DNA from 2 places in the Arthrobacter sp. IK3 genome. Region 1 is predicted to be linked to the other one. Evidence: riboswitches for the same ligand, from Rfam matches in the RefSeq annotation. Region 1 holds a riboswitch; the other holds the start of a gene.

Region 1 (4,993 bases):
GAAACCATGGACGGCACCATCGCGCGGCTGCGGGAGACCGGCGCCACGGTGGTGCTCTTCACCGGCCCGGACATCGGAGCCACCCCGGTACTGGGAAGCGTCCGCGGCCGGGTGGCCATCTACAACGAAAACCTGCGGACAGTGGCCATGCGGCACGACGCCGTCATCGCGGACATGTGGGCGCTGCGGGAGCTGAGCAACCAGCAGATGTGGGCCCCGGACCGGCTGCACTTCTCCCCCATGGGACACCAGACCATTGCGGCCATGGTGCTGGAGACGCTCAGTGTTCCGCACACCCTGGAACCGGCACGGGTGAAGGAACTGCCGCCCAAGAACTGGCGGACGGCACGTTCCGAGGACCTGTTCTGGGCCCGTGAATACCTGATGCCGTGGGTGATGCGGCGGGTCCGCCGCCGCTCCTCCGGCGACGGCATCTCACCCAAGCGCCCGGACGCCGGCCCGTTCTTCGGAAAGCGGATGCCGCAGGGCTCCTCCGAGGCTGCCGGGGCGCAAACCGCCGGCGCCGGGCCTGCGGGCCAGGGCTAGGTTCCTCCGCGGAGCAGGCGCCTAGCCGAAGAAATCCTTCCGCAGCACGTCCCCGAGCTGGAGCACGTCGGTGAGGAACCCGTCGTGTCCAATGGGCGCGCTGATCAGGTGCACGCGGTTCTCGCCGGGAAGCGCGGCTGCCAGTTCGTAGGACTGTTCCGGGAAATACAGCCGGTCCGAGTCCACCGCGGCCACGAGGAACTGAGCCCGGACAGCGGCAAGCGCTTCGCTCAGGCTGCCCCGGCCCCGGGTGACATCGTGGCTCATCAGCGCCTCGGTGAGGATGACGTAGCTGTTGGCGTCGAACCTTCCTGCGAGCTTTGTCCCCTGGTGGTCCAGGTAGCTCTCCACCTGGTAGCGGCCGCGTTCTGCCGGGAGGGCAGCACCGAGCGGGTCCTCCCCCGGCTGCGGCGTCCGGCCGAACCGGTACTGAAGTTCGGCCTCGGACCGGTAGGTAATGTGCGCAATCCGCCGCGCCAGGCCCAGTCCCGCCACGGGGGCACGGCCGTTGTAGTAGTCCCCGCCGTTGTAGTCCGGGTCCAAACGGATTGCCGCCACCTGCGCCTGGGCAAAGGCGATCTGCTCACCGGTGCTGGCCGCCGTCGCTGCTATCACCGCGCACCGGGCCACCCGTTCGGGTTCCGTTACCGCCCACTCGAGTGCCCGGGCGCCGCCGAGCGATCCGCCCAGCACCGTGTGCCAGCGCCGGATGCCCAGCTGGTCCGCCAGCCGGGCTTCGGCGTGCACGGAATCCCGAATGGTCACGAACGGAAAGCGCGAACCCCACGGCAGTCCGTCCGGATCCGCGGACCCCGGCCCGGTGGAACCGTAACAACCCCCGAGCATGTTGATGGAGACAACGAAGAAGCGGTCGGTGTCGATGGTCTTCCCCGGGCCGACCAGTCCGTCCCACCAGCCCGGCTCATCCGAACTGCCTTGCGCAACGTGAGTACTCCCCGTCAAGGCATGCGGAACAAGGACGGCGTTGGACGCGTCGCTGTTCAGCTCGCCCCAGGTTTCGTAGCCCAGCACAACGTCCGGAAGGACACCGCCGGTTTCGAGTTTGAGGTCACCGATGGGGGCGTACCGCAGCACCCCGTCAAGAACGCGGACAGGGTGCTGCGGTGCAGGCGGGTAGGTGGTCACGCTGTACTTCATGCTCCCTTGGCGGCGCGGAAACCGGCATCGAGATCCGCAATGATGTCATCGATGTGCTCAAGGCCAACCGAGAGGCGGACCAGCCCCGGGCTGACGCCCGCCGCCGCCTGGGCCTCGGCCCCGAGCTGGCTGTGGGTCGTGGACGCCGGGTGGATCACCAGGGAGCGCACGTCCCCCACGTTGGCCACGTGCGAGTGCAGTTCGAGCCCATCGACGAAGCGCTTGCCTGCTTCCACACCGCCTTCAATTTCAAAGGACACAATCGCTCCGGTTCCCCGGGGACCGTACTTGCGTCCCCTCTCGTACCACGGGCTCGACTCAAGCCCTGCGTACGCAACCGAGATAACGTCGTCGTGCGCTTCAAGCCACTGCGCGACGGCGACGGCGTTTTCGACGTGCCGCTCCACGCGCAGGCTGAGGGTCTCCAGCCCCTGGGCGAGGAGGAACGCATTGAACGGAGACAGCGCCGAACCGAGGTCCCGGAGCAGCTGGACCCGGGCCTTGAGGATGTAGGCCAGGTTGGCCCCGAGGACGCCGCCGGCGCCGAGGTCCCTCGCGTAGACGAGTCCGTTGTAGCTCTCGTCAGGGGTGTTGAAGCCGGGGAACTTCTCCGGGTCCGCACCAAAGTCGAAGTTTCCGGAGTCCACGATCACGCCGGCAATAACGGTGCCGTGCCCGCCGAGGTACTTGGTGGCCGAGTGCACCACGATGTCCGCTCCCCATTCAATGGGACGGATCAGGTACGGAGTGGAGAGCGTGTTGTCCACGATTAGCGGGACGCCTGCCTCATGCGCCGCGCCGGAAATCCCCTCAATGTCCAGGACGTCCTGGCGGGGATTGGACACCACCTCGCCGAAGAAGGCCTTGGTGTTGGGCCGCACCGCTTCGCGCCACTGGTCGAGGTTGTCCGGGTCAGCAACAAACGTGACGTCGATGCCGAACTTCTTCAGCGTCTGCTTGAAGAGGTTGTACGTGCCCCCGTAAAGGCTGGGGCTGGCCACAATGTGGTCGCCGGCCTGGGCGAGGTTCAGGATGGCGTACGTTTCGGCTGCCTGGCCGGAGGCGAGCAGCAGCGCTCCGAGGCCCCCCTCCAGGGACGCAATGCGGTTCTCCACCGCTTCCTGGGTGGGGTTGCCGATCCGGGTGTAGATCGGTTCGAGTTCCGCCAGCGCGAACCGGTTGGCTGCCGCTTCGGCGCTGGGAAAGACGAAGGACGAGGTTTGGTAGATGGGCAGGGCGCGGGCGCCGGTTACGGCGTCGGGCTCCTGACCTGCATGGATCTGGCGTGTTTCGAAGGACCAGTTGGCAGACATTGTGTGCTCCCTTTATGACCAGGGGCCCCACAGGGTCGAGTCCGGGATACTCCGGAGCGACACGTGTGGCCCGCGCTTGCCGGTACGCCTGTTTGCGTACGGCCAGGTCTTCACCCGGGGCACCCCACCGCGGTTGGAGGGTTGCCGGCCAGCAAGCCGGGGCTATCTGCTGGCACTCATGACCTGTACCAATAGAACCAACGCTCCGGCAGTTGTGCAACCCATATGACGCAGCGTGAAAGTGCCGCATTACGGCGCTTAGGCTTGCCTTAGTCGAGACACAGGTCACAACGTGCCAAGATGTTCGCATGCGCCTGGATCACGTCTCTTACGCCTGCGAATCCGACGGCCTGCTGGCCACCACGGAACGCATTGCTGCTGCCCTGGGAACTGACTTCGTCAAAGGCGGAGTCCATCCCCGTTTCGGTACCCGCAACATGATCCTCCCGCTGGCCAACCACCAGTATGTTGAGGTTGTTGAAGTACTGAACCACCCCGCCTCGGACAAGGCCCCGTTTGGACAAGCCGTCCGTGCACGCTCCGACGCCGGCGGCGGCTGGATGGGCTGGTGTGTTGCCGTTGAGGACCTTGCTCCCTTCGAAGAACGCCTTGGCCGCTCCTCCGTCCCCGGCAACCGCAAGTTCCCCGACGGACAGGAACTCACCTGGCGGCAGATCGGCATCAACGGGCTGATCGCCGACCCGCAGGTTCCCTACATGCTCCGCTGGGATGAGGACAAGGCAGACCTTCACCCCTCCCGTGCCCTGGAAGGCACCGTCTCGCTGCAGTCGCTCACCATTGCCGGCTCGGCCGCACGGGTGACCGAGTGGCTGGGCATGCCCGTCGAAAAGCCGCTCGAGTCCGTGGATGTCACCTGGGTCTCTCCCAAGGGCACCCCCGGCATCATGTCCGTCACCTTTGCCACCGAGAAGGGTCTCGTCGAGATCTAGTTCTAGCTCCGGTCTGCGGTTCTGCTGCCAGTTGCAGCTGGCAGCAGAACCGCAAACCAGTCGGCTCCCTGTCATCCACATTTGGGGCCAGGACACTGGTGGGATTGCTTGCCTGCCCGTAGAGCTACGGAATGGATGCAGAACTTTTATTCGTAGCCGACGGTCATGCCGGACTGGGCAAGCCACTGTCCGAACGTTGCCTGGCCGGGGAACTGGTTCGTCTGAGGCGCGGCGTTTACGTCGACGCTGTCGCATGGGGCCGGTTGCCTCCCCGGGAGCGTGAACGGCTAAGGATACTGGCGGCTGTCGAGTCCGCCGTGGGGACCCGCGTCCTGGTACAGGAGACGGCAGCAGTCATTTGGGGCATTCCCGTCGTCGGTGCGTTGCCTGAGATTCTGCTTCTGGCATCCACCCGTTCGCACGGCCGGCGCCGGGGCGACCTGCGTTGGACCAGGCGGAAACTGCTGGATCCACTGGTTGTGTATGCCGGGGTGGAACTCACGTCCCGCGCGCAGACCGTTATTGACATGGCCGCCTATCTGCCCTTTGAACGGGCCCTTCCAGCTATGGACCATGCCCTCCGTCCTGACATGTTGAAAGGGTTCTCTCCGCTCAGCAAAGATGACCTTCGCCTTGTTGCAGGCAGGCTTCCGGATTCCGCCAAACGTAGCCGGGCATTACGGGTCCTGGAGTTCGCTGACGCCCGCTCTGAATCACCGGGTGAGTCGTTCTCCCGAGCTATCCTCCGCCGGCATGGGTTTCCAGCACCGGAACTGCAGCAGGAATTCCGGTCCCCCGGCGGAAAACTCCTCGGCCGCACTGACTTCTTTTGGCGCGAACACAGACTGGTCGGCGAATTCGACGGTGCTGTGAAGTACGGACGAAACGTTGGGGATCCCCGCACCCAAACAATGCAGCCGTCCTGGGAGACGCTCGTTCGGGAGAAGCGGCGTGAAGACGCCATTCGGGCGACTGGTGTGGGATTCGTGCGATGGTCCTGGACCGATCTCCAAGGTTCACCGCAGA
Region 2 (4,993 bases), on a different contig from region 1:
CGAACTGCTGACCGCGCCCGGAGCTGCCGGCCTGGAAGAGCACCGGGGTGCGCTGCGGGGACGGTGAGCTCAGGTGCGGCCCGTCAATGGAGTAGCGCTCGCCGCGGTGGTGGATCTTGTGGACCTTGTCCGGGTCCGCGTGCACCCCGGCGTCCTTGTCCTGGATGAGCGCGCCCTCGTCCCAGGACCCTTCCCAGAGCTTGTAGACGGCGTCGGTGTATTCGTCCGCCCAGTCATAGCGTCGGTCGTGTTCGGTGAGGCCGTCCCCGCCGAAGTTGCGGTGCGCGTTCTCCAGTACGGACGTGACGATGTTCCAGCCGGCCCGGCCGCCCGAGAGATGGTCCAGCGTGGAGAGCTGCCGGGCGAAGTGGAAGGGGTGGCTCTGCACCACGGACGACGTCGCTGCGAGCCCAATGTTGCTGGTGGCACCGGAGAGGGCGGCAAGCAGCAGCAGCGGATCGTTGGCCGGCACCTGCAGGCCGCGGCGCACGTGGGAGGCCCAGCCGCCGTCGTGGTTGCCGTACAGGCCCACGACGTCGGCGAAGAACAGGGCGTCGAATTTCGCGTCTTCGAGCCGGCGGGCCAGGTCCGTCCAGAAGGACAGTTCGTTGAAGCGGTGCTGTTCGGCGTCCGGGTGGCGCCACTGCCCGCCGCGGATGTGGCTGGTGGTGTTCATCAGGAAGGCGTTCAGCAGCAGGCGCGGACGCGGCCCGTTGAAGCGGGTACTGGGAGTGCTCATGGGGTTCTTTCGGTAGGAATGGGAAGGCTAGAGTCGCTTGTCGGCGCGGCGGGAGAGCCAGGAGCCGCCCAGCTGCACGGCCTGGACCAGCAGGACCATCAGCACGATGGCGGTGAGCATCAGCCCGGTCTCATAGCGGTAGTAGCCGTAGCGGATGGCGAAGTCGCCGATTCCGCCGCCGCCCACCAGGCCGGCCATCGCGGAGTAGGAAATGAAGCTGACCGTCATGATGGTGATTGAGCTGATCAGCGCCGGACGGGCTTCGACCAGCAGGACGTCCCGCACGATCTGCCCGCGGGTGGCGCCCATGGAACGGGCGGCTTCCACCACTCCTCCGCCGAGCGCGGTGAGGTTCTGTTCCACGAACCGGGCGAAGTAGGGAATGGCGTTGATGGTCAGCGGCACAATCACGGCTGCCGTTCCGATGGTGGTTCCCACCACGAACCGGGTAAACGGGATGATGGCGATCAGCAGGATCAGGAACGGAAAGGACCGCACCAGGTTCACCAGCGAGTCCAGGATCCGGTGGAGCCTGGGCTTGTGTGCCAGTCCATCCGGGCCGAGGGCGTACAGGAGAACCCCCAGCGGGGTGCCGATCAGCACCGCAAGGGGAATGGCCACCAGCAGCATGGTGCCGGTCTGGCCCAGGGCGGCGAGCAGTTCCGGCCACACTTCGGCAATGCGCTCAAGCAACGCGGGCTCCTTCCCGGGCAGCGCGGTCCAGGGTGATCTCATCCGAGATCAGGTACCGGCCGATCGCCGTGGCCGGAGTGAAGCCGGGACGGGAGAGTTCCGCGAGCGCAAACTGCTCCACCACGCGGCCTTCCTCCATGACGGCCACGTTGTCCGCGATGGCCTTGATGACATTCATTTCATGGGTCACCACCACGATCGTGATGCCGAAACGGGCGTTCACATCACTGAGGTACTGCAGCACGGAGGCCGTGGTGCGCGGATCGACGGCGGAGGTCGGTTCGTCGCACAGCAGCACCTTGGGGCGGGTGGCCAGGGCGCGGGCAATGGCGACGCGCTGCTTCTGCCCGCCGGAAAGTTTCGCCGGGTAGGTTCCGGCCTTCTCCGAAAGGTCGACGACGGCGAGCGCCTCCAATGCCCGGGCGCGCCGCTCAGCGGCACTCTTCACTCCGGCGAACTTCAGCGAGAGCTCAACGTTCTGCGCCGCGGTGCGGTTGTTCAGCAGGTTGAAGTGCTGGAAGATCATGCCGATCTCATGCCGTGCGGCACGCAGCTCACCGTCCCCCAATTGGGTGAGGTCCGTGCCGTCCACCAGTACCCGGCCGGCGCTGGGCCGTTCCAGCAGGTTGATGTTGCGCAGCAGGGTGGACTTGCCGGCCCCGGAGAACCCGATGATGCCCTGGATGCTTCCCCTGGGAATGGCCAGGCTGACGTTGTCCACAGCGGTAAAGGCCGATTCACCGCCTCCGAAGACGGTAGAGACGTTTTCAATCCGGATCATGCTGTCCTCCTGCGGTCTAAGCCCGGGAAGAGGTGCACGCTGCGGGAAGGAACGGGACCCGGACCTCAGGGCACGGGAACACGGACCGGATAAGAGCAGGTGCTTCTCCATCGGTCCTGGCGGTAGCACCCTGCTTCGGCGGGATTGCCCGCGGAAGGGGGTTGCTGCGGCGTCACGGAGCCAGGTCTCTCAGCCGCTCTGGATGGTTACGGAACTATCTAAGCCGCGCGTACCCCGGTAGGGCCAGAACATTTCCCCGTGCGGCCCAATGCGTCGGCACGTAACGTGCTCCGGCGTCACAATCGGTTTTGTTACGTCTTCCGGCGTCCTGCGCCATCCCGCACCGAAGCTCTGAAATCACTTGGCCCGGGCCCGGCGCGGGAGCACCGATTCTCCGGCCTGTCCGGGAGGATGGGAACGTGACAGCTACGGAACGCCCCGCCCTCGCCCCTTCGCTTGGGCCGGAGGAATTCCGCCGCTGGTACTGGCTCAAGGATGAGCTGCAGGCATTCGCCCGCGCGCAGGAACTATCCGCTGCCGGTTCGAAGGACCAGCTCACCGAACGGATAGCCGCATTCCTGGGCGGCGCACCGTTTCCTCCCCCGGAAACCCGTCCCCGTTCCTCCCGGGAGCGTCTGGTTCCGCCGCTGACCATCCACACCGTTATTCCGGCGGGACATCCCTGCACCCAGGTGCTGCGGGAATTCTTCGTCAATGCCCTGGGCCCCGGATTCAGGTTCGATGCGCCCATGCGCGAGTTCTTCGCCGCCAATGACGGCACCGCCACGCTGGCCGCTGCGCTGGATCACTGGCACGCCACCCGGGATACTGCGGCACGGCCGATCGGCCGGCAATTCGAGTTGAACCGCTTCTCGCGGGACTGGCATGCAGCGCATCCCGGCGGCACCAGGGACCAGATGCTCCAGGCCTGGAAGACGCACCGCTCCCTGCCTGTGGACCTGCGGAACTAGGTTTCGCGCGGCGCTCCGCCGCTAGAGCCCGAAACGCCCGGCTTCAATGACCGGGCAGGTGTTCATGACGACGTCGAGCCCGGCGTTCGCGGCACGCCTCGCGGCGTCTTCATCCACCACTCCCAGCTGCAGCCAGACGGCCTTGGCGCCTACCGCGATGGCCTGGTCCACGACGTCCCCCACCTTGGCCGAGTTCACGAAGCAGTCCACAACGTCCACCTGGCCGGGGATCTCCGCCAGCTTCCGGAAACCCTGCTGGCCGTCGAAGGCCTGGCCGGACAGGTTCACGGGAATGATCTCCATGCCCAGGGAGTCCCGGACAAACCGTGAAACCCCCACGGCGGGGCGGGCCGGGTTGTTCGAGAGGCCCACTACCGCCCAGCGGCCTTTAGACGTGAGCAGCCGGGTAACGACCTCGGGATCGTTGCGGTGCGCCATGCGGTACCTCCTTGAGTCGATGCAGGATTCCCACCCTACGCTCAGGGGAAAACGCACCCGGCACCGGGCCTATTCCAGCCGCCTTTAGTTCAGGAACGCCTCGACGGCGGTGGCCAGGATCCGGTCATCAAGCCCGTGCCAGCTCCCCTCCAGCAGCTGGAAAGAACCTTCCGGCAGCAGCTCGGCGGTTTCACGCGCCCATTCGCGCAGCCTGTCATCGCTTCCGGAACTCGCCAGCACCAGGACCGGAACGCGGATACCGGTCAGGGACCGCACATCGGTTTCCAGCAGCAGGGTCAGGTCATAGGAGATGGTGTGCGCGGCCGGCTCGAACGGACTGGTGTCCGAAGACTCAATCATCTCCGGCGGCACCCCGATGGACTCCTGGAACAGCCGTACGGCACCGGCCCGGTCACCTGCCGCCAGCAGCTCATCCAGTTCGGGGCGGATGTCCGGGTCCTCGTCACTGTCTTCGGTGAGCGGCGGTTCCACGGCGATCACGCTCGAAATGACGGCGGACTCCGAGGCGGCCCGCAGCGCCAGGACCGCGCCGGAGGAGGTTCCCAGCAGGGCCGCCGTTCCGCCCGCGGTCTCCACCACCGCCAGCAGGTCGTCTACCTCGGATTCGGGGGTGTACTGTTCCCCGTCCCCGCTCTCACCCTTGCCTCGGCGGTCATAGGTGTAGACGGTGTGCCCGGCGGCCAGCAGTTCGGCAACACCGGCCATCCCCGAGGTGGTCCGGTCCACCATCACGGGGTCCACCACCACCAGCGGCGGGCCTTCTCCCTGCCGTTGCCAGGCAATCGGCGTTCCGTCGGCGGAAAGCACACGTCCTGAGGCTTCGGCTGATGGATCCATGGGGTTCTCCTTAGCTGGAAGCTGCGGGTCCCTCAACGGTAGGAGCGCCGGGGAACCCGGTCAATGGCCGCCCCGGACTCCTAGCCGTTGACGGCGGGGGCCAGCCGGAACTTCGCGCCGCGGTGGTCTTCCGGCAGCTTGTCGCCGGCCCCGAAGAGCTTGTTGCGCAGCGTGCCGGGAGCGTATTCCGTGGGGTAGGCCCCGCGTTTCTGCAGCTCGGGCACCACATACTCCACCACGTCCTCGAAGGTGCCGGGCGTGACGGCGTAGGCCAGGTTGAAACCGTCGACGTCGGTTTCCTCCACCCAGCGGATCAACCCCTCCGCGACCTCCGCACCGGAGCCAACCAGGCGTGGACCAAGGCCGCCGATTCCCGCGCTGGCGGCGATGTCCCGCACCGTCCAGGGAGCGCCGTCGTCGTTCACCTTCTGGAAGTTCGCGGCCGCTGACTGGATGGCATTGGACTTCACGGCACCCAGCGGCTCATCAAGGTTGTAGGTGGAGAGGTCAACC

Evidence for each region. A riboswitch is a leader RNA that binds a small molecule or an ion and turns the genes downstream of it on or off. The one in region 1 is predicted to bind S-adenosylmethionine.
Region 2: another riboswitch for S-adenosylmethionine. It lies ahead of ACSLGO_RS04135 (methionine ABC transporter ATP-binding protein); the one in region 1 lies ahead of ACSLGO_RS09950 (bifunctional o-acetylhomoserine/o-acetylserine sulfhydrylase).

The regions. Positions count from the first base shown of each region.
Region 1 covers NZ_JBPPSW010000006.1:163,599-168,591, forward strand. Annotated here, with positions in the region: gene ACSLGO_RS09940 (SGNH/GDSL hydrolase family protein) at 1-546, shown strand, start outside; gene metX (homoserine O-acetyltransferase MetX) at 568-1,704, opposite strand; gene ACSLGO_RS09950 (bifunctional o-acetylhomoserine/o-acetylserine sulfhydrylase) at 1,701-3,017, opposite strand; SAM riboswitch class IV at 3,085-3,201, opposite strand; gene ACSLGO_RS09955 (VOC family protein) at 3,326-3,967, shown strand; gene ACSLGO_RS09960 (hypothetical protein) at 4,099-4,993, shown strand, end outside.
Region 2 covers NZ_JBPPSW010000002.1:298,171-303,163, reverse strand. Annotated here, with positions in the region: gene ACSLGO_RS04145 (LLM class flavin-dependent oxidoreductase) at 1-739, opposite strand, end outside; gene ACSLGO_RS04140 (methionine ABC transporter permease) at 767-1,432, opposite strand; gene ACSLGO_RS04135 (methionine ABC transporter ATP-binding protein) at 1,425-2,213, opposite strand; SAM riboswitch class I at 2,318-2,422, opposite strand; gene ACSLGO_RS04130 (SAP domain-containing protein) at 2,633-3,184, shown strand; gene ACSLGO_RS04125 (CoA-binding protein) at 3,206-3,622, opposite strand; gene ACSLGO_RS04120 (alpha/beta fold hydrolase) at 3,707-4,480, opposite strand; gene ACSLGO_RS04115 (LLM class flavin-dependent oxidoreductase) at 4,561-4,993, opposite strand, start outside.